DNA from 3 places in the Paenibacillus sp. NPDC056933 genome. Region 2 is predicted to be linked to each of the others. Evidence: riboswitches for the same ligand, from Rfam matches in the RefSeq annotation. Region 2 holds a riboswitch; each other region holds the start of a gene.
The links. A riboswitch is a leader RNA that binds a small molecule or an ion and turns the genes downstream of it on or off. The one in region 2 is predicted to bind S-adenosylmethionine.
Positions count from the first base shown of each region.

Region 1: linked by a shared signal. The riboswitch ahead of ACFTRD_RS27650 (methionine ABC transporter ATP-binding protein) and the one ahead of metA (homoserine O-acetyltransferase MetA) in region 2 are both predicted to bind S-adenosylmethionine.
Region 3: linked by a shared signal. The riboswitch ahead of mmuP (S-methylmethionine permease) and the one ahead of metA (homoserine O-acetyltransferase MetA) in region 2 are both predicted to bind S-adenosylmethionine.

Region 1 covers NZ_JBHUQN010000005.1:272,055-277,302, reverse strand. Annotated here, with positions in the region: gene ACFTRD_RS27670 (DUF2515 family protein) at 1-122, opposite strand, end outside; gene ACFTRD_RS27665 (thioredoxin family protein) at 264-608, shown strand; gene ACFTRD_RS27660 (COX15/CtaA family protein) at 910-1,848, shown strand; gene ACFTRD_RS27655 (Cthe_2314 family HEPN domain-containing protein) at 2,066-2,794, shown strand; SAM riboswitch class I at 2,922-3,063, shown strand; gene ACFTRD_RS27650 (methionine ABC transporter ATP-binding protein) at 3,191-4,225, shown strand; gene ACFTRD_RS27645 (methionine ABC transporter permease) at 4,226-4,885, shown strand; gene ACFTRD_RS27640 (MetQ/NlpA family ABC transporter substrate-binding protein) at 4,924-5,248, shown strand, end outside.
Region 2 covers NZ_JBHUQN010000001.1:1,100,858-1,106,105, forward strand. Annotated here, with positions in the region: gene ACFTRD_RS05085 (HRDC domain-containing protein) at 1-939, shown strand, start outside; gene corA (magnesium/cobalt transporter CorA) at 1,056-1,991, opposite strand; SAM riboswitch class I at 2,446-2,571, shown strand; gene metA (homoserine O-acetyltransferase MetA) at 2,768-3,685, shown strand; gene ACFTRD_RS05100 (aminotransferase class I/II-fold pyridoxal phosphate-dependent enzyme) at 3,710-4,897, shown strand; gene ACFTRD_RS05105 (trans-sulfuration enzyme family protein) at 4,890-5,248, shown strand, end outside.
Region 3 covers NZ_JBHUQN010000006.1:222,454-227,701, reverse strand. Annotated here, with positions in the region: gene ACFTRD_RS29105 (spore germination protein) at 1-511, shown strand, start outside; gene ACFTRD_RS29100 (spore germination protein) at 539-1,636, shown strand; gene ACFTRD_RS29095 (Ger(x)C family spore germination protein) at 1,642-2,835, shown strand; SAM riboswitch class I at 2,932-3,034, shown strand; gene mmuP (S-methylmethionine permease) at 3,122-4,534, shown strand; gene mmuM (homocysteine S-methyltransferase) at 4,512-5,248, shown strand, end outside.

The sequences.
Region 1 (5,248 bases), on a different contig from region 2:
GCCTGCCAGGCGGCCTGTTTTCCCCGCCACACTTCCCGGGCCGCACCGGGAATGGATCGAACCATCTGCATGATCGACCCGTGATGGGCAGACTCGGAAGAATCCGTTTTAACGGAAGTCATGGCATGACATCCTTTCCTGAAATTCTGGTTATGGTTGAGTTTATAAACTGTTGATATCAGTATGCGCTGAATATTTGACTTCCACTCCGCAATTTGCTTCACTAAGAGGATAAGACAAGGTATAGAAAGGATGATATTGTAATGGAAAAGATTACATCCAAACCGGAATTTGATGTGGCAATTCAATCTCCACATTTAACTGTAGCGGTATTTAAGGCAGATTGGTGTGGCGATTGCAAGTTTATCGATCCCTTTATGCCTGAAGTTGAAGAGAAGTTTTCACGTGACCTAACGTTGATTGAAGTCGATGTGGATCAGGTGGGTACGGTGAGTGAAGAGCAAAATATACTTGGCATTCCCAGCTTTGTAGCTTACACAGATGGCCGGGAACTCGTTCGTTATGTGAACAAACTGCGCAAGTCGAGGGAAGAGATTGAACAATTCCTGCAGCGGGCAGTTGAGGTGTATAACACGATTCATAAATAAAGTGTGACAGGTTCATCATGTTAAAGGTTATAATTAAAGGAACGCCATTTCTCTTGAAATAGGGAAGTGGCGTTTGTATTTTCATCATTTCCGGGGGAAACTATCGTGTAATGATGTACATATTTGATGATGACCTGTGGGTCAACTTTTCGACAGACGTTAACATTTTGTCACAAAGCGCGGCGTCAATGACACATTTATCCGGTATAATGAATTTAGTTGTGAAATAAGTGTCAAAGTATCGAATCAAGCGGAGAATGTAGTTCTTCGCCATCTTAAACCAACAGCGGGTGAGAAAAAATTGAAGCACTTAACCTTGTTTAAATGGTTAACCGTATTAACCTGTCTTGTCATGTTTCTGGCCACATTTGGCGGAGGCGTTGTAACTCGAACGGAATCAGGTCTCGGCTGCGGCGCGGAATGGCCTTTATGTAACGGAAAACTTGTGCCGGCACACACTGTAGCCTCACTTATTGAATTTTCCCATCGCGCGGTCAGCGCACTGGCAGGACTGTTGTCCATTGCCTCATTTGTAGCATTTTTGCGGTTTGGCAAATCACGCCGTGATCTGCAATTGTTTTCCTTTCTAACACTGGTCTTTGTTATTGTCCAGGGAATCATGGGGGCTTTTGCCGTCGTATTCTCCCAATCGTCCGCAGTCATGGCACTGCATTTCGGATTTGCCTTAATCGCTTTTGCCAGCTCCTTGATGATGGCGCTCGGTATTCGGCAGGAGGCTCGCCACGGTGGATTGGAACGATTGAATCGATACCCGCGGGTCAGCAAAGGTTTTCGTAATCTGGTGTGGTTTTCCACAATCTATACGTACCTCGTGGTATATACTGGGGCCTTTGTGAGCCATACGGATTCTGCTGGTGGCTGTTCAGGTTTTCCGCTCTGTAACGGGCAGATTATTCCTGAACTCTCGGGAGGCGTAGCTGTTGCTTTTGCTCACCGGGTGGCGGCTGTTTCATTAGTGATCGTCATTGCCATTCTCGGTCATTTTGCGTATCGCAAACATCCGAATAACACGGAATTAAGAGCTCTCGGCGTTATTTCTGTTGTGCTGGTTTTGTTGCAAGTGGTCATAGGTTTTGGACTAATGCTTACGATGAACCGCCCGGAAGTGTATATGTTTGTGGCGTTGGCGCATATGCTCGATATTGCCATTTTGTTCGGTGTATTAACCTATATGAGTTTCCTGGTGTACAAGTTGCATCGGCCCGTTAACCGTTTCTAATATATCCGAAAAATTATTGTAGTTCAGGGGATGAATCCAGTGAAGTTCACCATCCGATGATGTACATCATTGGACAGGTGAACTTTGTTTGATGTCAGGCGTGTCAGGGCAACCTAATGTAAGCAGCGGTCATACGTTTACTCTGATTCCGATTTTGTTTAATATTATAAATTATTATTATTTTGATGATCTGCAGAGTGGATAGAGGAGGCTATATATGCTGCGAACGTTGCTGGGTGAATTACCGCGTCAAAACGAAGGGATCCTCAAAGAAGCAATGGAGGCGATGGCGGCTACACTTGAGCTATTTCAGCGACAAATGCATGTGGACCATGATCCTGCCCATGATTTTCGTAAACTGTATGTGTGGACCCAGGGACTCATCTCCTCGTTGGATGAACTGGAGCAAAGCTGTTTTGCTGCTTCCCATTTTCGTCAAAAAGTCAAAGCGGGCTCTACGGATGATATGACAATACCCGAAAAAGCGGAGTATGCTCGTTACGTTTACTTTTACAAGGATGGTTTCATCCGATGTTTTGCCATTCTGGATAAGTTAGGTACGGTGTTGAATGAAATATTTGAGCTGAATACAACCAGTGTTAAAATTCATTTTTCTTATTTCACCGTATTAAGACAGTTTGGCTATGACAAGCTGCATCATGATCTTGCCAACGAGCTGATCCGGATCAAAGACTCCTACCGTGAGCCGATGAGCAAATTGCGCAAACGACGAAACATGGAGATTCATTACATGAACTCCGAAATGCAGGATGATCTGTGGCAGCTGCACCAGACTTTGCAAGGGAAAGTGAAGCTGGAAGACCTGGATCAGCATCTTTTGGAACTCCGCCAGGGTGTAGATATGGTATGTAAGACATTAAAAGCAGCGTATGGCTACATCAACGAGAAGTGGCATAAGCAGGGAATGAATCACCCTGCGAGGTGATTGGATTGCAATATTTGCCTTTGACAAATCGGAATACTTGGATTATACTGAGTTCCTGATCGACAGTTAGATGGAATTAACATTTATGACATTAACATTATAACTACTGAACTTATAAATTAAATATTTCTTATCGAGAGCGGCGGAGGGACAGGCCCGATGAAGCCCGGCAACCGATTTATAACTGCATGACAGCTGTGTCATACTTTATAGATGTTAGGTGCTAATTCCTACAAAATGGTGCAAGGCACGATTTTGGCAGATGAGAAGGTATAATCTTTCACGTGAAGAGCCCTTTTTGTTTCTGCAAAAGGGGCTCTTTTTTTGTACGACCAAGGGGAGTTTTCCTTTCATTCGGGTAAAGATACATGTAGGTAGTGGGAAGGAGCAGTAATTTTGATTGAATTAAAAGGTTTAACCAAGACGTACGGTAAAGGTGCTAAAAGTACGACGGCCTTGTCGGACCTAAATTTGAATATCGGCAAAGGTGAAATATTCGGAGTTATCGGTCATTCGGGTGCAGGCAAGAGCACATTGATCCGTTGTATCAATTTGCTCGAAAGACCGACGGCAGGCGAGGTTTGGGTTGATGGGATCAATTTAACCCGTCTGGGCAAGACCGATTTACAACAACAACGGCGCAAGATCGGCATGATCTTTCAGCATTTTAACTTGTTATCTTCGGCTACGGTGTACGACAATGTCGCTTTTCCTTTAAAACTGGTCAATACACCCAAGGCTGCAATAGATCGCAAAGTGAAGGAAATGCTCGCATTGGTTGGACTGGAGGACCACAGCAATAAATATCCAGCCCAACTGTCAGGCGGACAGAAGCAAAGGGTGGGTATTGCGAGAGCACTCGCGAGTGATCCGAACGTGTTGCTGTGTGATGAGGCCACATCGGCACTTGATCCCCAGACAACGGATTCGATTCTGAAGTTATTGCTGGATATCAATGAAAAGTATAACCTCACGATTGTTCTAATCACCCATGAGATGCACGTGATCCAGAATATCTGTGATCAGGTGGCGGTTATCCATCAAGGAGGCATCGTGGAGCAAGGGCCGGTGACGGAAGTATTCCTCAAGCCGCAGCATGCAATTACACGTGACTTTATGATGCGTGACCATGAGGTGGGAATTGCATTGGAAGAGACCGCTCTGGCGAGTGCAGGTGTTTCATTGCAGACGGACGGATCTTCTAAGCTTGTAAAAATATCCTTCCTTGGCGATAAAACATATGAGGCGATTTTGTCCAGAACGGTTCGCAAAACCGGAGTGGATTTCGCCATCTTGCAAGGCACCATTTCAACGATCAAGCAAGTTCCCTATGGACAGCTGACTGTTCGGTTTGAGGGGCAGTCGGATGAGATTAATCTCACCATTCATGAGTTAATGGATCAGGGACTTGATGTGGAGGTGCTTCGTTAAATGGATTTTTCTACGGTACGTTGGGAAGAAATCGGTAAGGCTTCAATTGAAACACTGCAGATCCTGGGGGCATCGGGCCTGTTCACGATAATCATTGGTTTGCCGCTAGGCGTATTGCTTTTCATGACGGCAAGGTCGGCTTCAATCCAGTCTCAAGTGGTGTACACTGTACTATCGTTTATCGTAAACATTTTGCGATCAGTACCATTTATCATTCTGATTGTTGCACTCATTCCGTTTACGCGTTCACTGGTCGGCACAGCTACAGGTGTAATGGGCGTTATACCACCGCTCGTCATTGCTGCAGCTCCATACTTTGCCCGGTTGGTGGAAACTACACTGCGTGAAGTGGATCGTGGCGTCATTGAAGCGGCACAGGCGATGGGAGCTTCAACCGGACAGATTGTACGGCGTGTGCTTCTGCCAGAGGCATTGCCGGGTCTGCTAGCCGGGATCACCATTACGATCGTTACCCTTGTTTCCTACACGGCAATGGCGGGAATGGTTGGTGGTGGAGGTCTTGGAACATTGGCTATCAACTACGGATACTACCGTTATCAAAATGAAATTATGATTATATCCGTTGTATTTATGGTCATACTGGTGCAAGTGCTTCAGATGGCTGGCGATCGGTTGGTTAAATGGTTCACCAGGAAATAACACATAGATAAAAATTTATTGGAGAAGGGGTTTTACACATGAAAAAATGGTCTATTGCTCTACTTAGCATTATGCTGATTGCGGTTCTTGCGGCTTGCGGAAACAATAAGGATTCCGACAGCGGCGCTGACAATGCTGGAGGCGCACCGCGCACCGTGGAATTGAAAGTGGGAGCATCACCTACACCACATGCGGAAATTTTGGAAAGCATCAAACCTGAGCTCGAAGCAGAAGGCATTCGCTTGCAAATCGTGACGTTCAATGATTATGTTCAACCGAACCAACAACTTGAGGACAAACAGCTGGATGCAAACTTTTTCCAACACCAGCCTTACCTGGATACAGAGAACAAAGAACGTGGTT
Region 2 (5,248 bases):
TTATGGATTGGTGAAGAGGAAGGATCATGGCACCTGGGTTGGAGTCGCTATGAGGAAGGTGACCGAGAGGATGTGATCTGGTACGAAGGCAGTTCGTGGGATGAGTTACTACATGTATACCGTCATCAGCTAGCCATACAGATGAAAGATGGATACCGTCCATTGCTCCAGGGTCTGTTCCATGAGAATGAAGACCCGAAATCACGCAGTTATAGTGGTCAGCGTCTTCAATGTTACAGTGAATTGGTTAACAATGAGGAGTTGTATACGGATCTCTGTACTTGGCGGAGGAAGAGAGCAGCATCAGACCGGAAAGCCCCGTATTTTATTGCAACGAACCGTCTGTTGCGCATGATAAGTGCATTTGTACCGCAAACCATGGAAGAGTTGATGCAGCTGCCTGGTGTGGGCGAGAGCAAAGCTTCCGAGTACGGGGCAGAATGGCTGGAACTGACAAACGGCTTGGAACGTTCCACATCTTTTCCGTTGGACTGGGTGTATACAGCTCTGAAGGAACAAGATTATGAGAGCTGGCTTTACAAGCAGAGAGAGCAGAAATACAAGCAGGAGCTCGACCGATTTACCACACGCAAGCAGGTGCTTGAAGGCATGAAGGAAGGACATACGCTGGAGGAAATCGTGAATCGTTCCGGATTGTCCCGGCGGGAGCTGATTGAATTGCTGGAAACATTGGATCTGGAGGGGTATGATACAGACTGCCTGCTGGATGCAGAGCTGGCCGTAATGCCTGAACAGGAACAAGAGGCGGTATGGAGCGCCTACGAAGAGCTGGGAGATACGTTTCTGAAGCCCGTGTTACATAAAGTGTATGGAGAAGAGAAGCCCGGCGGAGGCAGTCTGGAGCAGGTCTATGAAAGGTTGCGCATGATTCGAATTCGTTTCCGTCGCCACACAGAGACGGAGCAACACGCGGGCTAGAGTGGGGACAATGGGGTAATCAGTAGGTCTAATCGTACTAAAATACAATAAATAAAAAAGACGAGGCGCTTCTCCGAATGGAGGGCTTCGTCTTTTCAGCTTTGGTCTGTGGCAGTTTAAACCCAGTCTTTCTTGCGGAAAATAAAGAACATGCTCAGACCCAGAGTAACCATTAATCCGATGACAACAAAATAACTATACTTCCAGTGTAGCTCAGGCATGTTGTCGAAGTTCATTCCATAAATACCGGTAATGACCGTCAGTGGCATGAAGACTGTGGTAATCGCGGTAAACACGCGCATGATTTCATTCGCTCGGTTGGCAATACTCGATTGGTAAGCTTCTCGCAAGTTGCCCATCAGGTCGCGATACGTCTCAAAGGTTTCGGATATCTTCACAGCATTCTCATAAATGTCACTGAAGTATTTTTGCAGCTGATCATCGATGAGACGCAGGTCTTTTTTGTTTAGGGTGTTAATGACCTCTTTCTGAGGTCCCAGCACTTTCTTGAGCCACAAAATCTCACTGCGCAGCCCGATGATCTCATTCAAATGAGACTTTTTGGTGTGCATCAGGATATCTTCCTCAAGCTTCTCAATCCGTGCTTCAATCCGGTCACCGACTGTGAAATAATTATCAACAATCAAGTCCACGAGGAGGTACAGCAGCCGATCCGGGGTGCTGATTTCCTGTTCCCATAGTATCGGTTTCAATGTCCGTAATTCACTGACTTTCTGTTTCGTAACACTGATAATAAAATGTCTTCCAAGGAACAGGTTGACGGCACGCAAAAAAATCTCTTCATCATCGAAACGAATGCTATTAATGACAATAAAATAATGGCTCTCATAAATTTCAATCTTCGGACGTTGTTCTTCGTCACTCAAGCAGTCTTCCACTGCCAGATCATGCATTAAGAACAGCGGTTGAAGTACCGCCAAATCGTCTACATCCGCATCAATCCAGTAAAATCCCTCCGCTGGTGGAGTCAGCGCCTGCTGAATGTCGTCCACCGGGATAAATACACCGTTGTTTACCAACCGGATTTTCATTGTTTATCTACTCCTTCTGCACCCGCCAAGCTGGCGGATTTTTATCAATTTGGGCGCAAAAAAGAAGAGATCAGCCGGTCGGCAGCGGAGCCTGGAGATCAGGACTGCGTTCGCTCTATATACAAACGGAAGTAACGTCCCGCTGCCGGCATGCTGATGTCAATTCTCTATGCAGTTTGTAGGAACTCGGCTGCCAGTCGGGCCTCGGGTCGCCATCCATTGAATATGTCACCTCTCACATAAGGGTTTATAACACTTGTTTAGTATACCGCTGGTACAGGGTGCTTTCAAGCGCAAAAATGTGTCGATTTCGCGCCCTGGAGCAGTGTATGACAACGGAAGTTGATCGGTTCCGGGTCCAGAGGTGAAGACTATGAACTGCATCTTGACGTGAGTGGATTAATGTTTTAAAGTAGACGGTGAACCATTTTAAATTACAATTGAATACAGCGAAATCTTATCAAGAGTAGGTGGAGGGACTGGCCCGATGAAACCCGGCAACCGGCGGTATATCCGTACGGTGCTAATTCTTGCAGCGACCAAGTGTCCATGTGGCACTGTTGTAACTGAGAGATGAGAGAGGCGCATATCTATTTACATATGACCTTTCTCGGAATCCGAGGAAGGTCTTTGTTTTATATGCCCCGACTTCTCAGCAGTGATTTTCGCTACGGAACTTGAGCTTGTCACTTGATGTAATGGCATCCAGCGCCTGAAGGCAAGCTCATGGCAGCCCATGCTGCATCTATCTATGCACAAGGAGGAGTTTGAACAACATGCCGATCAAAATACCAGACACCCTGCCAGCCAAGGAAGTGCTCGCAGGAGAAAACATCTTTGTCATGGACGAAACATCTGCTTATAAGCAAGATATTCGTCCGCTCCGTATCGCTATATTAAACCTGATGCCTACAAAGGAAACGACAGAAACGCAATTGCTTCGTCTAGTCGGAAACACACCCATTCAGGTGGACATCGTTCTGGTGCATCCGAAATCTCATACATCCAAGAATACATCACAGGAATATTTGGACCTGTTCTACAAAACCTTTGACGAGATTGAACATCGCCGTTTTGACGGCATGATCATTACAGGTGCTCCTGTAGAGCAAATGGACTTCGAAGACGTGAACTATTGGAAGGAGATCCAGGAGATCTTCGAATGGACCAAAACCAATGTAACTTCGACCATGCATATCTGTTGGGCTTCCCAAGCGGGTTTATACCATCATTTTGGTGTTCCGAAAGTTCCACTGGATGAGAAATGCTTTGGCGTATTCTCACATACGATCAACAAATCCAATGTGCAGTTACTGCGCGGATTCGATGAAGTATTTAACGTTCCGCATTCTCGTCACACGGAAGTGCGCCGTGAAGATATTGAAAAGAATGATAACCTCGAAATTTTGGTTGAATCCGAGGAGGCTGGCATTTTTCTGGTCGCCACCAAAGACGGCAAGCAGATTTTTGTAACCGGACATGCCGAGTATGATCCGCTTTCATTGAAATGGGAATATGACCGGGATGCAGCCAAGGGAATGAATGTGGCTCTTCCTAAACATTATTTTCCGAATGATGACCCTTCCCGTGTCCCTCCGGCAACTTGGCGGGCACATGCAAACTTATTATTCTCTAATTGGCTCAATTACTATGTATATCAAGAGACGCCTTACGATATTGGACCGCAAATCTAATCGAGATCCCAGGAGGATGCAGCAATGGAAGATAACAAGTTAAAAATTGAAAGCCGATTGGCTCAAATTGGGTCCATCAATGAACCGGTAACGGGTGCCATTAATTTTCCAATCTATCAATCCACTGCGTTTCGCCACCCGAAGCTTGGACAGAGTACAGGTTTTGATTATATTCGTACGACGAATCCAACCCGTAAAGTGCTGGAAGAAGCAGCGGCAGCACTGGAATCCGGTGATGCCGGTTTTGCCTGTAGCTCCGGCATGGCTGCCCTGCAAACGATTTTTGCCCTATTTGGTCAAGGAGATCATCTGATTGTATCGCTGGACCTCTATGGTGGAACGTATCGTTTGCTTGAACGCATTTTATCCCGCTTCGGGGTAACGGCTAGTTATGTAGATACCAATGACCTTGAGGCTATGGAAAGTATTCGTCAGCCGAATACCAAAGCCGTATTTGTTGAGACACCGACCAATCCGCTGATGATGATTACAGATCTGGAAGCCGTTAGCTCCTGGGCCAAGAGCCACAATCTGCTGACCATTGTAGATAATACACTGCTGACTCCGTTCTTCCAGCGTCCAATTGAACTCGGCGCCGATATCATCATCCATAGTGCTACGAAGTATCTGGGTGGTCATAACGATGTACTTGCGGGATTAATTATTACAAAGGGGGAAGAATTGTCAGCAGAAATGGCATTTCTGCACAATTCCATCGGAGCAGTGTTGTCTCCAAGCGACTCCTATCAGCTGATGAAAGGCATGAAGACACTCGCTCTGCGTATGGAACGCCATGAGTATAATGCCTTGACGATTGCCAAGTACCTGTTGGAACATCCAGCTGTTGGTGAAGTGTACCATCCAGGTCTGTCGGATCACCCCGGATTTGAAGTACAGAATAAACAGTCCAGCGGAAACACTGGCATTTTCTCCTTCAAAGTAAAGGATGCTCGTTATGTTGAACCATTGCTGCGTCACATCAAGCTGATCGCTTTTGCGGAGAGTCTTGGTGGAGTCGAGTCGTTGATGACCTATCCTGCGGTACAGACCCATGCCGATATTCCGATTGAAATTCGCGATGCTGTAGGTGTGGATGACCGTCTGCTGCGCTTTTCTGTAGGGATTGAGCATGCCGATGATCTGATTGCCGATCTGGGAAATGCACTGTCAGCTGCACAACAGGAGATTGAAGGAGGAGTTCATCATGAGTGAACAAAATAACCATTCCAATAATCAGGAACGGAATGTTCATTCCGACCTGAAGTTCGAAACCAAGCTGCTGCATTTCGGTGACGAAATCGATAAAACCACAGGGGCTTCCAGCGTGCCCATCTATCAAGCCTCCACATTCCATCATTTTGATATTTTTAATCCGCCTCAACATGATTATAGCCGTTCGGGCAATCCGACTCGTCAGGCTCTGGAGGATTACATCACACTGCTTGAAGGCGGAGCACGTGGATTCGCTTATTCCTCTGGCATGGCTGCGATCTCCAGTGTGTTCATGATGTTCTCGGCAGGAGATCACATAATTGTGACGGAAGACGTTTATGGTGGCACATA
Region 3 (5,248 bases), on a different contig from region 2:
GGCTCTAACCATTATTCAAACCAGACAGGGGGTGCCTTTTCCCTCCATTATTGAGGCGCTGATTATGGAAGTCTCCATTGAAATTTTGCGGGAAGCGGGAATTCGACTTCCGAAGCCGATCGGACCTGCGATGGGCATCGTTGGCGGTTTGATTATTGGGGAGGCCGCGGTGAAGGCCGGAATGGTCAGTCCATTTCTGGTTATAGTTGTGGCCGTCACTGCGATTTCTTCGTTCTCAATCCCCTCATATAGTGCGGGGATTACACTGCGTATATTACGTTTTTTTGGAATGTTCAGTGCGGCTGTCTATGGATTGTTTGGGGTAGTTATGTTTTTCTTGCTGCTCTGCAGTCATCTGGTTCGGTTGAAAAGCTTTGGAGTTCCTTACGTCACCCCGGCTGTGCCGTTCAGCCTGTCGGATTGGAAGGATTTCTTTATTCGGGTACCCTTACGAATGATGAGGCAGCGCCCAGGCATGATGAATCCGAAAGACCCTGATCGCAAAAAGTAGGCATATCCGATATTCAGGAGGTGGATCATGAATCCTAAAAAGGACCAGCTGACGACAGTTCAAGCCGCAGTCTTTATCATCAATTACATGCTCGGTGCAGGAATACTTACACTTCCCCGAACTACGGTAACGGCGGTCAAAACGCCTGATGTGTGGATTTCAATTATATTGTCCGGTCTGTTGGCTATGCTGCTGGGTATAATCCTGGTGACCTTGTGCCGAAGATTCCCAGGGAAGACCGTTTTTCAATTCACTGAGGAAATCACAGGGAAGTGGATTGCTTATATTTTGGGAGCTGCGATCATCCTGTATTTCCTTGTCATCTCTGCCTTTGAAATCAGGGTGATGGCTGAAGTCACCCGGTTATATTTATTGGAGGGAACCCCGGTGTGGGCCATTGTCATGGTGTTTATGTGGATCGGCTTTTATTTGATCTCAGGAGGGATCAACTCCATGGCGCGTTTGTATGAGATCATTTTACCCATTACGCTTATTCTTTTTGTACTGGCCATTTTTCTGAGCAGCAGTCTGTTTGAGATCAATAATTTGAGACCTGTGCTGGGAGAGGGGATCATGCCGGTGTTTAAAGGGCTGAAATCTTCGGTGCTTGCCTATACGGGTTATGAAGTCATGTTTGTGGTGATGGCATTTATGAAAAATCCAGAGAAGGGCAAGAAAGCCATGGTCTGGGGAATCCTTATCCCTATGGTGATCTACCTCATCACATTAGTTATGGTTGTGGGCAGTTTATCTATTGAAGGCATGAAAACAAGAACGTGGCCAACCCTTGATTTGATGCGCAGCTTTGAGATCGAGGGGTTGTTCTTTGAACGGTTCGAATCCCTGCTGCTGGTTATTTGGATTATGCAAATTTTCTCTACGTCTACGATCACGCATTATGGCGCTTCTCTTGGATGTTCGCAATTGTTCAAGAAAAAAATGCTGCCTTTTCTGATCATTCTGCTCCCGATCAGTTACATCACTGCTATGCTTCCGCAGAACGTGGACGAAACGTTCAAACTCGGAGATGCTTTGGGGAATACATCCATTTATTTGTTTGGTGTTTTGCCGCTATTACTTCTGTTGTTGAGCATGTTCCGAAAGAAAGGAGGCAAGTACAATTGAGCAGGATCAGAAGGCAATTAACCCTTTTGTCAACGGCGCTGCTGGTTTTTGTCTCAGGCTGCTGGAGCAGCAAAGAGATCGAGGATTTAAGTGTCTATGTGGGTCTGGGGCTGGACGTCGCTGAGGAAACGAAATTAGAACAGGACATTAATAAACAAGGAGGTCATTATCCCAAAAACAACGTATTTACAGCTACCGTACAGATTGTCCCACGAGTTGGGGGAAAACAGGAAAATCAAAGCAGTTCCAGTGGTTCTTCCGGCGGACAAACCTTTTTGAATGAACAGTTGACCGGAGATTCCCTTTTTCAGATCTTTCGTCAGTTTGCTCTAAGAAGAGACCGTCCGCTCATTGGTCATCATTTAAAGGTTATTGTCGTTTCCCAAGAGTTGTCGAAGAAATACAGCATGGAGCAGCTGCTTGATTTTGTTTTGCGGGACAATGATATCCGACCCAGTTCCCTTGTTTTGGTAAGCAAAGGACGTGCTTTAGATGCCCTTAGCTCCAAGGAGCCGGGAGAAATCCCAGTCTTTTATTTGAGGGGGTTGGTGAATAATGCATATCGTACCAATAAAATTCTTCCTCCTGTATCCCTCGCGAAACTTGATGGCAAAATGCAGTCAGGATCAAGCTTTTTGCTGCAAAATGTCCTTACTGCTGATGGGGAGCATAAATTCTCAGGCGCAGGCGTCTATAAAGGGAAAACGAAAAAGTGGATCGGCACCTTAAATCAGGTGGACCTTCAAGGATTGTCCTGGATCACTGGGGAGGCTAAGGGAGGGGCCTTAAAATCGTATGCACCGAAAAAGGGACATACGATAGTCTATGAAATCAAGTCTACTAAGAGCAAAATTGTGCCAAAAGTCCACGGAGATGACATTTCTTTTCATGTAAAAGTTGAATCAGAAGGTCAACTCATGGAAGATTGGAGTTCTCCGGAAATTCCTGCGACGGAAGAGTACATTGATGAATTGGAGGCTCAGTTCGCTAGTGCAGCCAAAGAACAAATGCAGCAGGTTATGAACAAAATGCAGCACACCTATCGGGTGGAAGTGGCCGGATTTGGAGAGCAGTTGCGGATCAAATACCCGAAAGTATGGAAAAAGGTCAAAAAAAATTGGGATGAAACCTTTAGTCAGATTCCCGTGACCTATGATGTGAAAATGAAAATCACAGATTATGGATCATCGACGGATTAAAGATGAGGGTGGAGATATTCCTTTATCCACAAATGGATGATGATATTTAATTGTTGACACAACCATGATAGATCGCTATATTTATAAAAAATCATTTTCTTATCCAGAGAGGTGGAGGGACTGGCCCTTAGAAGCCTCAGCAACAGATCTGAAGGATACTGTGCTAATTCCAGCGGGTGAACAGCCTGATAGATAGGAGCGTTTGTCTTTATTTGTCAGTTATGGCGCACTCTTCGGGAAGGGTGGGTCTTTTTGTTGTTCTGGATGAAGAAGTAGGGGAGCAGGCATGGATAACAACAAAGATACAGGGCATTTTCAGCGCAAAATGCAGGCACGGCATGTAGTCATGCTCTCACTTGGAGGAGTTATTGGTACAGGTTTATTTCTTAGCTCAGGTTATACCATTCAGCAGGCAGGGCCGATCGGGACTATTCTGTCTTACCTGATAGGAGCGATTGTCGTTTATCTGGTTATGCTTTGTTTAGGTGAACTGTCCGTTCATATGCCGGAGACTGGGGCATTTCATAGCTATGCGGCAAAATACATTGGGCCGGCAACAGGATACACTGTAGCCTGGTTGTATTGGCTAACCTGGACGGTTGCCCTCGGTTCCGAATTTACAGCAGCGGGACTGCTGATGCAACGCTGGTTTCCTTCCGTGAATGTATGGATCTGGAGTGCGCTCTTTGCGCTCATGATCTTCCTGTTCAACGCGCTGACGGTCAAATTTTTTGCAGAATCGGAATTCTGGTTCTCTTCGGTTAAAGTACTTACGATTTTGGTCTTTATTATTCTCGGTGCGGCAGCCATGTTCGGTATTATTCCAATGGCAGACTCGGAAACCGCCCCTTTTCTATCCAATATTACAGCGTCAGGCTGGTTCCCGAATGGCGCTTCTGCGATACTGATGACGATGCTTGCCGTAAACTTTGCGTTCTCGGGCACAGAATTAATCGGAATTGCTGCCGGGGAGACGGAGAATCCGGAAAAGACGATTCCGAAAGCGATCCATACCACGTTATGGCGCTTAATTATCTTTTTTATCGGAACCATTGTTATTCTCTCTGCGCTATTACCCATGTCGGATGCTAGTGTTCTCGAAAGTCCATTTGTAGCTGTAATGGAGCGAATTGGTGTTCCGTATGCAGCAGATATTATGAACTTTGTTATTCTGACGGCGATTCTCTCTGCTGCCAACTCGGGCCTATATGCTTCTTCGCGGATGCTGTGGTCTCTGGCAGATAAAAAGACGATCTCTCCATGGTTTGCCAAATTGACGAAACGCGGTGTACCGCTGAATGCCCTCCTGATCAGCATGGTTGGTGGCGCTTTGGCTTTGCTCTCGAGCATCATTGCACCAGGTACCGTGTATATTACGCTGGTCTCCATCTCTGGCCTTGCCGTTGTTGCCGTATGGATGAGCATCAGTGCTTCGCAGTATATGTTTCGCAGACAGTATCTTCGGGAAGGGCATGCGGTTGAGGAGCTGGTCTACCGGACGCCGCTGTACCCGGCAGTACCGATTATTTCATTTATATTATGTCTGGCTTCATGCATAGGCATTGCTTTTGACCCGACACAGCGCATAGCGTTGTACTGCGGTATTCCTTTTATTGTATTATGTTACGCAACGTATTATCTGACAGAACGTGTGAATAAGAAAAGAGGACTAGAACATGACGCAACCAAAACGCATTAATCCGTTGGAACAGATCCTGCGGGAACATCCGGTTATGATTCTCGATGGGGCACTGGCAACCGAACTTGAGCAGCAGGGGTGTGATCTGGATGATCCATTATGGTCAGCACGTGTCCTGCTGGAGAATCCGGAAGTTATCGTTCAGGTGCATGCGGATTACTTCCGTGCAGGAGCGGACTGCGCGATCACATCCAGTTATCAGGCAACAGTGGATGGCTTCGGCAAGAGGGGCATCGGAGAACAGGAGTCGCTGAAGCTGATTCGCAAGACAGTAGAGCTGGCGGCTCAGGCGCGTGATGACGTGTGGCAAGAAATCCAAGGTGGAGTCGCAGAGAATGTAATTGGGAATGAGTCAAAAGGTGAGAAACGACCTGCAGTTGCGATAGGGAAAGCGGCATCGGCTCGTCCACGTCCAATTGTTGCTGCATCCGTCGGGCCTTATGGTGCTTATCTGGCGGATGGTTCAGAATATGTTGGTCATTATGGTGTCTCGGATGAGAAGTTAACCGCTTTTCATCGTCCGCGGATCGCAGCACTGCTGGAAGCAGGGGCGGATATTCTGGCTTTTGAGACAATCCCATCCTTGCAGGAAGCACAGGTATTGGTCGCTTTATTAAAAGAGTTTCCTGACGCTTATGCATGGCTGTCTTTCTCATTACAGGATGGCAAAACGATCAGTGAGGGGACGCTCTTGGAAGAGTGTGCACGACAATT